Regions from separate parts of the Cutibacterium acnes genome, predicted to be linked through region 1. Evidence: riboswitches for the same ligand, from Rfam matches in the RefSeq annotation. Region 1 holds a riboswitch; the other holds the start of a gene.
What was found. Region 1 has a riboswitch for cobalamin ahead of mutA (methylmalonyl-CoA mutase small subunit). Riboswitches for the same ligand answer to the same signal wherever they lie in the genome.
Positions count from the first base shown of each region.

Region 1 (5,403 bases):
CCCATGGCCTCCACACAAGTACGAATCACGTTGTTGTAAACGTCCTGGGCTGTCAACGACCAGCCAGAGGTCTGCGAGTGAGTGCGTAAGCTCATCGACTTCGGATTCTTCGGGTTGAACTGGTGCACCAGCTTGGCCCACAGCATGCGGGCCGCACGCATCTTGGCGACCTCCATGAAGAAGTTGGTGCCAATGGCCCAGAAGAAGGAAAGACGCGGCGCAAACTGGTCGACCTGTAGGCCCACCGACTCACCGGCGCGAATGTAATCAACGCCGTCGGCCAGAGTGTAGGCCATCTCGATATCGGCGGTAGCGCCAGCTTCTTGCATGTGGTAGCCGGAGATCGAGATGGAGTTCCACTTCGGCATGTTCGCGCTGGTGTACGCGAAGATGTCGGAGATAATCCGCATCGAAGGCAGCGGCGGATAGATGTACGTGTTACGAACCATGAACTCCTTGAGGATGTCGTTCTGGATCGTTCCGGCGAGCTGCTCGGGCTTGGCGCCTTGCTCCTCAGCGGTAACAACGTACAGGGCAAGAATCGGCAGCACTGCGCCGTTCATCGTCATGGACACCGACATGCGGTCCAGCGGGATGCCCGCAAAGAGCTCACGCATGTCCAGGATGGAGTCCACGGCCACGCCTGCCATACCGACATCGCCGGGAACACGCGGGTTGTCAGAGTCGTAGCCGCGATGGGTCGGCAGGTCGAAGGCGACCGACAGGCCCTTCTGACCGGCGGCCAGGTTACGACGGTAGAACGCGTTGGACTCTTTAGCGGTGGAGAATCCGGCGTACTGGCGAATCGTCCACGGCCGGAAGGCATACATGGTGGCGTACGGGCCATGTGTGAATGGTGGCAGACCGGCGTAGGTGTCTAGCCAGTCCATGTCACCGTAGACGTCCTCGGAGTAGAGGTGACCAACCGGAATTTGCTCCGGAGTGGTCCAGGGCTCCTGCTCACCGGCGGCCGCAGCCAATCTGGCGAACTGCTCCTGCGCATCTGCGGGAACCGAAGAATCCCCGAGGTTAATGGAATCGAAACGAGGCAGGGTGGTCACTTGGCAACTCCCAACGTGTCCAGAGTGGCGGTCAGGACGTCCACGACGTCCATCCCGAGGTAGATGCGCCCGTCGATGACCTTCTCGGCCTCGGCGGCATCATCACCGAATTCCTTGAAGGCACCTGACAGGTAAACCAGCTTGGCGCCAGCCTCCTTGAGGGCCTTGGCGACCTCGAGACCTTGAGCCGCGTAGGTCTTGGCGTTCGAGCACAGGTCGGCGATATCAGCACCAGACTCCTTAAAGGCCTTCACGACCTCCTCGGTGGTGCCCCCCTCACACTCGGGGGTTTCCATGCCGGCGATGTGCCATACCGGGGCGGAGAATCCCTCGCGCGGGCCAAAGTCACGGCGGGTTCCCAGGCAGGCCAGGAACACTTTTGGACGCTCAGGGCAAGTGGCAGAGCGATCAACGAGGGCCTCGAAGACCTCGGCGTCACGGTGCCATTCCAGACCCTCACGGGCCGGGGCTGCTGGATACGGTTTGGTCTCGACGGACTTGGCATCGAGCAGCGGGAACTCACTGACGGCCGTAATCGGCTGCTTGCGAGTGGCAAGACGCTTGGCACGCTCGGTGTTGAGCTTGTCGAGCTCGGTGCGGACATGGTCGCCGGTGAGGGCGGCAGCCATGCCACCAGCAGCCTCGACGGCCTGGAACTCGGCCCAACCGGCATCCTCCAACTTCTTGGTGAGTGCCTCGACATAGAAGGAGCCACCAGCTGGATCATTAGCGCGACCAATATTCGACTCTTCAGCGAGAATGATGCCGGTGTTGCGAGCGATACGACGAGAGAAGTCACTCTTCGGTAAACCAATAGCGGCGTCGAAAGGCAAGGTCGTGACCGCCTCAGCGCCACCGACAGCAGCACCGAAGGTTGCGATCGTGCCACGAAGGATATTGACGTAAGGATCGTCGCGAGTGAGCTCGCGCCAGCTGGTGACCGCTTCTTGACGGGCACCACGCTTAGCAGCCGGTACCTCGAAGACCTCGCCAACACGGTTCCACAAGGTACGTAGGGCACGCAGACGGGAAATAGTGAGGAACTCGTCGTGGGTGGCCGTGACGCGGAAGTTGATGGAATCGAAGGCCTGCTCAGCTGTCAGCCCCTGCTCAATGAAAGCTCGGACGTACTCAACGCCGGTCGCGACAGCCCACGCGAGTTCGTGCACGTCGCCAGCACCGGCGTTGTGGTAGATCGTGGCGTCAACGACGAAGGGGCGGGAGTTCTTGTAATTCTCGGTCTTCTTGACCCACTCGGCCATCCCGGACAAGTCTGGGTTACCGCCATTAAGGGCCGCAAAACCGATGGGGTCCAGACCGAGGTTAAACGACAGCTTGTCAGCATCGATCTTGGACTCAATGTAAACATCAAGGAGAGCCTGAGCAGCGGCCTCCTGGTCATCACGGCTAGAGACCTCAACCTTGGCCAGGTCGAGCAACACATCCTTGAGGTCACCCGCAATGTCCTCGGGCTTAATGGCGTCAGCCCCGACCCGCAGCCACAGGGACGTCACGCCACGCTCAAGGTCGGCGATAACGGCCTTTTTAGTGAACGCGACATCGGGATCCTCATGAAGGGCCCGGACATCCCATGCATCCATGCCGCCTTCACGGATCGTGGTACCACGAGTGAACGGCGGCACGCCCGGAACACCGAGCTTCTCGGGGGCATCCTGACGCCGGTACATCGGCTCGATCTGGATGCCGTCGACCGTAGTCGGCTCGAGGCGCTTCATTCCCTGCTCGATGTTGAGTTCCTTGCCCTCGGGACGACCCCGGTTCAGAACCTTAAGGACCGCCTCCTCCCACTGCTCGTGGGTGACCTTCGGGAAGTCCCCGGCCAGGCTCAACTCCTCAGGCATCCTGTCCTCGACGGACTTGGATGCGAGGTTGTCAGGATCAGTCATTCGTTAGACTCCTGCTCCGCTGTGGATGGTTGGACGACCTCGGTCGGCCCTCGAGACCTCGGACGCTGTGGTACACGCGTAGTGCACCACACGCTCTGGCAGGTATTCGGACTCGTGGGCACCTCGTCTGCCGACGAGTCCTACGTCACCGCTTCCCAGACCGAAGCCCAGTGCTTGATCGCTGCCAAACCGATTCGAGAACCGGATAAGCGACGATGGTGATGTCGTTCCCACTCACCGCTGCGGGGCAGTTCCGGAGTCTCACCGGATTCCCTCTTACCGCCTCAAAATCCCACGAAGGATTCCTTGGCACCAGCAGGTACGATACTAGGCCGCGCACAACCACCTCCGTGCAGCGGGGTCACAAGTGCACGATTGTGCACATGCAGGATGAACGGCCGCGCAGTAACTGCTAGAGCCTGCGGTACTGGGCTCAGTTAGCCGCTTTGGACATGACACCCGTACTCACCAGCCATTCACCAGCGGCCCACGAGGTGTTAGCCTCGCCGCTATTGACAGCTGAGCCGCTGACAAGGAGGTCAATCATGGCATTGCAGGAAATCGAATTCACTTCACGCAACAGACGCGACGCCATCCAGGCATGGGCTTACGAACCAGTGGGAACGCCGGCGGCCGTCGTCCAGATCATCCACGGTCTGGGTGAGCACTCACGCCGCTACCTGCACATGATTTCAGCTCTGCTAGATGCGAGCTTTATCGTCGTCGCTGACGACCATGCCGGCCACGGTCGCACCGCCATGCAGTCGGGCCAGTGGGCTGACGCGGGCGACAACTCCGCCGAGGTTGTCATTTCCGACGAGCTCACACTGCAGCAGCAGTTGACAGGCCACCCTGGGTGGTCTTCGGTCACAGTTGGGGTTCCCTGATTGCCCGTGCGATGGCTACCCGCCCCAACGCCCGCCTCGACGGCTTAGCACTAGGCGGCGTCGTGGCGCAGCTACGCGGCCTCGAGACCACCCTTGACCACGAGGCGCTCGCGAAGGCCATGGCGACCAACCCGGCCGGTCCCGCCCCCGAGTCCCTCGTCGCCCAAATGTTTGACGGATGTACTGACCGCTTGAGCGAAGGCGACGGCCCCACCGGCTGGGTGGCTCGTAACAGGGACGTGGTTGCCGACTACGGCAAAGATAAGTTCAATAATTTCGGTGCCCAAATGAGCACGCGCTTCCTGCAGGGTTTCGCCGACATCTACGACATGGCTAACGGGGAGGGCTTCTATGCGGCGATGCCGAAGATCCCCATCGCCTTGTTTGCGGGCAGCGAGGATCCTGCGGGCAACTTCGGCACCGGCGTGCAGGCTGTCGCGCAACGCCTGCGAAGGGACGGGCACGACGTCGAGCTACACCTATACGACGGCCTGCGCCACGAGGTGCACAACGAGCCCGAGTCGCGTGCCGACGTGGAATCGAGCCTCGTCACCTTCGTAGATCGAGTGGCCAAGAGGAATTAGGCGGTCGCGATAGTGATCGTTGCAGGGCTCACCCTGGACGGCGAGCCCTGCAACGAGGTGTTGCCGGAGGCCGGAAAAAGGTGACTGGTGTCGTACGCCACATCGCTGCCTTAAACTCATGGGGACCCCCGAAAGGACCTCCCGTGAAGATTGCCGTTGCAGGATTGGGCTACGTCGGAATGGCCAATGCCGTGTTGCTGGCCCAGCATAACAGCGTCGTCGCTATCGATATCGACGCTGAGCGGGTCGATATGGTCAACAACCGGCATACCACCATCGTTGATCCCCTCATAGCGGAGTACTTGGCCCATCACAACCTGGACCTGCGCGCCACCACCGACCCGCAGGAAGCGTACCGGGGAGCAGACTTCGTCGTCATCGCCACCCCGACCAACTATGACCCTGGCCAAAACTACTTCGACACCTCAAGCGTCGACGAGGTCCTTGATCTGGTCCAGGAACTCGCCCCTCACACGACGACCGTCATTAAATCAACAATCCCGGTGGGCTTCGTCGAGGGCGTTCGCAAGGAGCGCTCCGGGCTTGACGTCATCTTCTCCCCCGAGTTCCTGCGAGAAGGTAAGGCTCTGTTCGATAACCTTCACCCCTCGCGGATCGTCGTCGGGGCGGACTCCCCCAAAGCCCACCTCTTCGCCGACCTCATGGCTGCCGGGGCCGTTGACACCAATGTCCCGGTGCTCTTCGTCGGTGCCACCGAGGCCGAGGCCATCAAGCTCTTCGCCAACACCTACCTGGCGATGCGGGTGTCCTTCTTCAACGAGCTCGACACCTATGCCTCCCAGCGCGGGCTGTCTACCCGTCAAGTCATTGACGGGGTCTGCCTCGATCCTCGCATTGGCAACCACTACAACAACCCGTCCTTCGGGTACGGCGGTTACTGCCTGCCTAAAGACACCCGTCAACTATTAGCCAATTACCAGGACGTGCCACAGACCCTCATCCA
Region 1 is NZ_CP023676.1:646,133-651,535, reverse strand. Features, by position in the region: gene scpA (methylmalonyl-CoA mutase) at 1-1,061, opposite strand, end outside; gene mutA (methylmalonyl-CoA mutase small subunit) at 1,058-2,968, opposite strand; cobalamin riboswitch at 3,049-3,300, opposite strand; gene CPA42_RS13365 (alpha/beta hydrolase) at 3,514-3,855, shown strand; gene CPA42_RS13065 (serine aminopeptidase domain-containing protein) at 3,825-4,439, shown strand; gene CPA42_RS03260 (nucleotide sugar dehydrogenase) at 4,583-5,403, shown strand, end outside.

Region 2 (5,403 bases), 180 kb from region 1:
CGAGGGCTAACCGTCTCAACGATGGACTCGTTAATCGCGGCTTCGAGGCCGCGCTGGCCACCTTGCCCATCAAACGCACCGGTTCGGTGCGATACAAGATCATCGTCGTCATCGTCATCGCTGTCCTGTGGGTGATCAGTTGGACGACGACCGGAAGGATTTTCAGATGAGTGCCAAGGTCCTGCTGTCGACCGAGCACCTGTACGCCACCCACCCGGGCCGTCCTATGGTACTGACCGACGTTAATGTCTCCTTTCGCGCCGGGGTTCGCGTAGCGATCCTGGGAGCTAATGGATCCGGTAAGACGACCCTCATGCGCTGCCTGTCCGGTTCCCTCAAACCCGCCAAGGGTCACGTCAAGAGGGGCGACATCGTTGTCAGCTACGGGCGCGCTCAACTTCGTGAGCACCGTCGAGCCGTCCAGCTTGTGCTGCAAGACCCTGACGACCAGCTCTTTAGCGCCGATGTCAGCCAGGATGTCTCCTTCGGCCCCATGAATATGGGCCTCAAAGTTGACGAGGTGCGTGACCGGGTCTCCGAGTCCCTAGAACTGCTCGGGGCCAGTCATCTGGCTGAGCGTGCCACGTATCAACTGTCCTATGGTGAGCGCAAGAGGGTCGCGGTTGCCGGTGCCGTGGCCATGCGCCCGGATCTGCTGCTCCTTGATGAGCCCACCGCCGGACTTGACCCGGTTGGAGTCACCCAGATGTTGGAGGCCCTGGATCGGCTGCGCGATCATGGAACAACGGTGGCGATGGCTACCCACGACGTCGACCTGGCTCTGGCGTGGGCGCAGGAGGCCCTTGTCGTTGTCGACGGTCAGGTGCACCAAGGACCGATCGGCGAGTTACTTGCCGATGCCGACACCGTGGGACGGGCACACCTGCACCTTCCGTGGCCCCTCGAGCTCGCCCGGCGCCTCGGTGTTCGGGACCTTCCCAGGACGATGGACGACGTCGTGGCGATGCTGTCCGACAATCCCTCGCCAGCTCCCTCGAATTGATGGTTAAAGTGCTGCGCAGCGATCTTGGCAGTCCGGGCGCAGCGGTGGTTCGATGGACCCCATGAACAGGTCATCGTCGAGTGCTGCGCTGCTTGTCGGCGCCGTCGCCGTGCCGATCGCCGTGTGTGCGGTGTTGAGCGCCCTCATTGACGTCTTCGTCGCTCCGGCAGCGGCCCTCGTGCTCGTCCTCGTCATTGTCATCGTTTGTCTGAGAGGGTCGTGGTTGGTCGACGCCCTCGTTATCGTCGTTAGTGCCATCGGCTTCGATTTCTTCCTCACCTACCCCTACCGGAGCATGAAGATCGCCTCGCGTCCCGACATCGAGGTGACGATTGTGCTCTTCGTCGTTGGTGCCGCGATCGCAGGCATTTCGCGGTGGGCACTGACGGCCTCAGATTTGGCTGAGCGACGACAGGGATATGTCACCTACGCTCTGGACGCGAGGTCGGGAGACATGAGTCGTGACGAGGTTGCTCAGCGTCTGGCCGGTCTGGTCGGGGCTGAGGCCGGAGCTTGGGTGGACGGAGCTCCACCTTCCGGGGAAGCTGTCATTCAGGACGCCACCGCCATGCGCACCGACGTCGGTCTGGAGGATCCCTCTCGGGTGGGATTCCCAACCGATCGCTTCATCTGTTTCCCCGCGGCCGGTGGTTACATCCGTATCTCGGCGGCATCGCGCCACGTGCGTCCCACCGCCGAGCAGATGCGGGCTGCCTGCTTACTCGCTTCCCAGATCAGCTGAGTCCGCAGTGGGGGTAGCCGGGCATGTCACTCAGTGCGTTGCCAGGTCCACGCCACGACGGTGCGGGCTGGCTTCCAGCCGTGTAACCGACCGATGACATCGGCGGTTTCGACTCCGAACCTGATGAGATCACCGCCTAGGTCACAGTGCAGGGTCTCCACTAGCATTTCGGCCTCCATAGTGACACCGTGAACGACGAGCCGACCGCCGATGGGAAGTCGTGGCCGGCACTGATTCACCAGGGCCTTGGTGGCTCCACCGCCGATGAACACTGCGTCGGGGTCAGGAAGCCCCTCGGGCAGTCCCTTTGCCAGATCGGCGTCGATCACGTCGAACTGGCCCGGAAGGGTGAGTTCGGACGCGTTAGTACGTGCGTTGGCGGCCCGCTCAGCCTTGCGTTCCAGCCCGATCGCCCGACAGGTTGGGTCAGTGCGGCACCATTCCACCGCGATTGACCCGGCTCCGGTACCGAGGTCCCATAACAGTTGACCAGGCATGGGCCGCAGGGCTGCCAGCGCAACGGCTCGTACCGCGTGCTTGGTGATGAGCCCGTCGTGGGCGAAGTGCTCCTCGGCCAGGCCGGGGGTACGTCCGAGGAGAGAGGTATCAGGATCGTGGGTCATGGGTGAAGCCTAGGCCAGTGCGCAAGCTGGCCCCCGGATCCGGGCCAACGCGGGGTGGGGGAGCCGAAGCCCGTGTGACACAATCAAGGGGACTCGCGGGGAGGAATTCGGTGCGAATCCGGAGCGGTCCCGCCACTGTGAGCGTCCCAGCGCAAGCCAGGTCTATCCCGTAAGTCAAGTCGCGGAAACGCCGCGGTACCAAGGGCGCGGACCCGAAGGAGGTCATCCATGCCGCACGCGCGCACTAGTGCCGAACCCGACGACGGACTGTCCACGAGGCAGCGGCGATTACGCCCGGTGCTGGTGGTTAACACCGGTGAGGGTAAGGGGAAAACGACGGCGGCTATGGGAACCGCCCTGCGTGCCTGGCATCAGGGATGGCGAGTTGGGGTCTTTCAGTTCGTGAAATCCGGGCGCTGGCACGTCGGTGAGGAAGATGCTCTTCGGGCGCTCGGACAGCTGCATGAGGAGATCGGCGTCGGAGGGCCGGTCACCTGGGAGGTGATGGGTACCGGGTGGTCTTGGACACGATCCTTTGATGCTGCGGAGAACCCTGAGGCGGCCGCCCGGGAAGGATGGCGCCACGTGTCTGATCTGTTGGCGCACGAGGCCCTCGACTTCTACCTCCTTGACGAATTCACCTACCCAATGGACTGGGGATGGCTCGACGTCGATGAGGTCGTCGAGACTTTGGTCAATCGCCCGGGAACTCAGCACGTCGTCATTACCGGACGTCGAGCACCGGATGCGCTTGTCGAGGTGGCCGATATCGTCACCGAGATGACGAAGATCAAACACCCGTTTGACGTTGGCCAGCGCGGCCAGGCGGGAATCGAGTGGTGATGCGCCTTCCACGAATTCTTATTGCCGCCCCGGCATCGGGTGGTGGCAAAACAACTGTTGCTACCGGTCTCATGGCAGCTCTTCGCGCCAGTGGCCGGACGGTGGCGCCTTTCAAGGTCGGACCGGACTACATCGACCCCGGATACCACTCGATGGCGAGTGGACGTCCCGGTCGCAACCTCGACTCCGTGATGTGCGGTGACGAGCTCATGGCCCCTCTGCTAGCCCACGGTTTCGTCACCCCTGATCCGGCCGATATTGCGGTTATTGAGGGGGTTATGGGGCTGTTCGACGGCCAGCTTGGGACTGGCCGTGGCTCCAGCGCCGAGATCGCCACGACGACCCGAACTCCGGTTGTCGTGGTCGTTGACACCGCGCATGCTTCGCTCACCCATGCCGCCGTCGTGGCTGGTTTGGCGACGTTCGATCCTGACGTCACCGTTGCGGGGGCGATTCTTAACCGGGTGGCCTCACCCCGTCACGGTGCCGAAGTCGCTCGGGGCTTGGCCCAACTGGGTATCCCGGTGCTCGGTCAGATCCCGCGTACCGAGTCGATCTTTGTGCCGTCGCGCCACCTCGGTCTGGTGCCAGCGGGGGAATGGGAAGACTCCGCGACCAAGGTTGCCGGGCTGGGGGGCCTCATTGCCGAATACGTCGATCTTGACGCCGTTATGGATATGGCTGCTACTGCCCCCGACCTCGACGTCGAGCCGTGGGACCCCGCCGCTGCCCTGGAATCCGCCGGCTGGCAAGGCCATCCATTCGGTGAGTCGCCGCTTGTGGGTATGTTCGCCGGACGGGCCTTCACCTTCCGGTACCCCGAGACCACCGAGATGCTGATAGCGGCAGGGTTCCGGGTCGTCGACGTTGATCCCCTTACGGATCGGCGCCTTCCTGACGGCATCCAAGGACTGTATTTGGGAGGCGGCTTTCCTCAGATGCATGCCACCGATTTGGAAACCAACTCGGAGCTGGGGGACGACGTACGGTCCCACGCTGAGGCCGGGATGCCGATTGTCGCCGAGTGCGCCGGGTTGTTGTATCTGTGCCGTCACCTTGACGGGCACGAGATGGCTGGCGTGCTACCGATGGATGCGGCCATGGCAAAGCGGCTCACGATGGGGTACCGCGTCGCTACACGTGACTCCATCAGTGTCGTTGGTCACGAATTTCACCGCACCACGACGACTCCGCTGGCCGACCTCGACCCGGCGTGGCACATCACGATGCCCGACGGCACCGACCGCGCCGAGGGGGCTTTGGGAGATCCGGCGGGGCTGGGCCGGCCCACGATTCAGGCGTCCTACCTGCACCTGCACTGGGCCGGTCAGCCCACCCAAGCAGCGTGGTTTGCCAGCGAGGTGACGAAGTTCCACGAGGGCCGAGGTGATCAAGTCGTTGAGCCCGATCTCAACCATCACGGGGATCGTGACATCGCCGACGGTTTGGTCGACCTGGCCGTCAACGTGCGCGTGAGTGAGCCGCCGCAGTGGCTTCGCGACGCCATCATCTCCACCGAGCATGACTGGGCCCGTTACCCCGATGCCACGCCGGGTCGCGAGGCCCTGGCGGCCATGCACGGGGTTCCTACCGACATGGTGCTGCCCACCGCAGGTGCTGCAGAGGCTTTCCCGCTGGTCGCCACCCTCGAACCTCGTCACGCAATCGTCGTCCACCCCCAGTTCACCGAGCCCGAAGCTGCTCTGAGAGCGGCCGGGATTAGCGTCGGTCGGCACATCCTTAACGTGTCCGATGGGTTCGCCCTCGACCCGGACCTCGTCCCCGACGATGCCGACCTCGTCGTCGTCGGGAACCCGACGAATCCCACTGGCAGACTGCACCCGGCTACTGACCTGCTGGCTCTGCGCCGCCCCGGAAGGGTCCTCGTTGTGGACGAGGCCTTCATGGACGCCACCGATGAGTCCCAGTCCCTTATTGGAAGCGATATGGACGACCTCCTCGTCCTGCGCTCCCTGACAAAAACCTACGGTCTGGCTGGAATCCGGGCCGGATATGTCGTCGGTGATTCACAGCTCGTCGCACAGTTGGCAGCTCACCAGACCCCATGGTCGGTGTCGACTCCAGCAATTGCAGCCATGATCGCGTGCACCTGCGAAGAGGCTAGACGTTTTCGGACCCAGTTACGCGACGACATCCCAGCCGCCCGCGCCGACCTCGTCGACAAGCTTAAA
Region 2 is NZ_CP023676.1:469,491-474,893, forward strand. Features, by position in the region: gene cbiQ (cobalt ECF transporter T component CbiQ) at 1-170, shown strand, start outside; gene CPA42_RS02330 (energy-coupling factor ABC transporter ATP-binding protein) at 167-1,003, shown strand; gene CPA42_RS02335 (DUF4118 domain-containing protein) at 1,056-1,745, shown strand; gene cbiT (precorrin-6Y C5,15-methyltransferase (decarboxylating) subunit CbiT) at 1,772-2,368, opposite strand; adenosylcobalamin (AdoCbl) riboswitch at 2,459-2,544, shown strand; gene cobO (cob(I)yrinic acid a,c-diamide adenosyltransferase) at 2,597-3,211, shown strand; gene CPA42_RS02350 (cobyrinate a,c-diamide synthase) at 3,211-5,403, shown strand, end outside.
Region 2: it holds a riboswitch for cobalamin, as region 1 does, so the genes downstream of both, cobO (cob(I)yrinic acid a,c-diamide adenosyltransferase) here and mutA (methylmalonyl-CoA mutase small subunit) in region 1, are expected to answer to the same signal.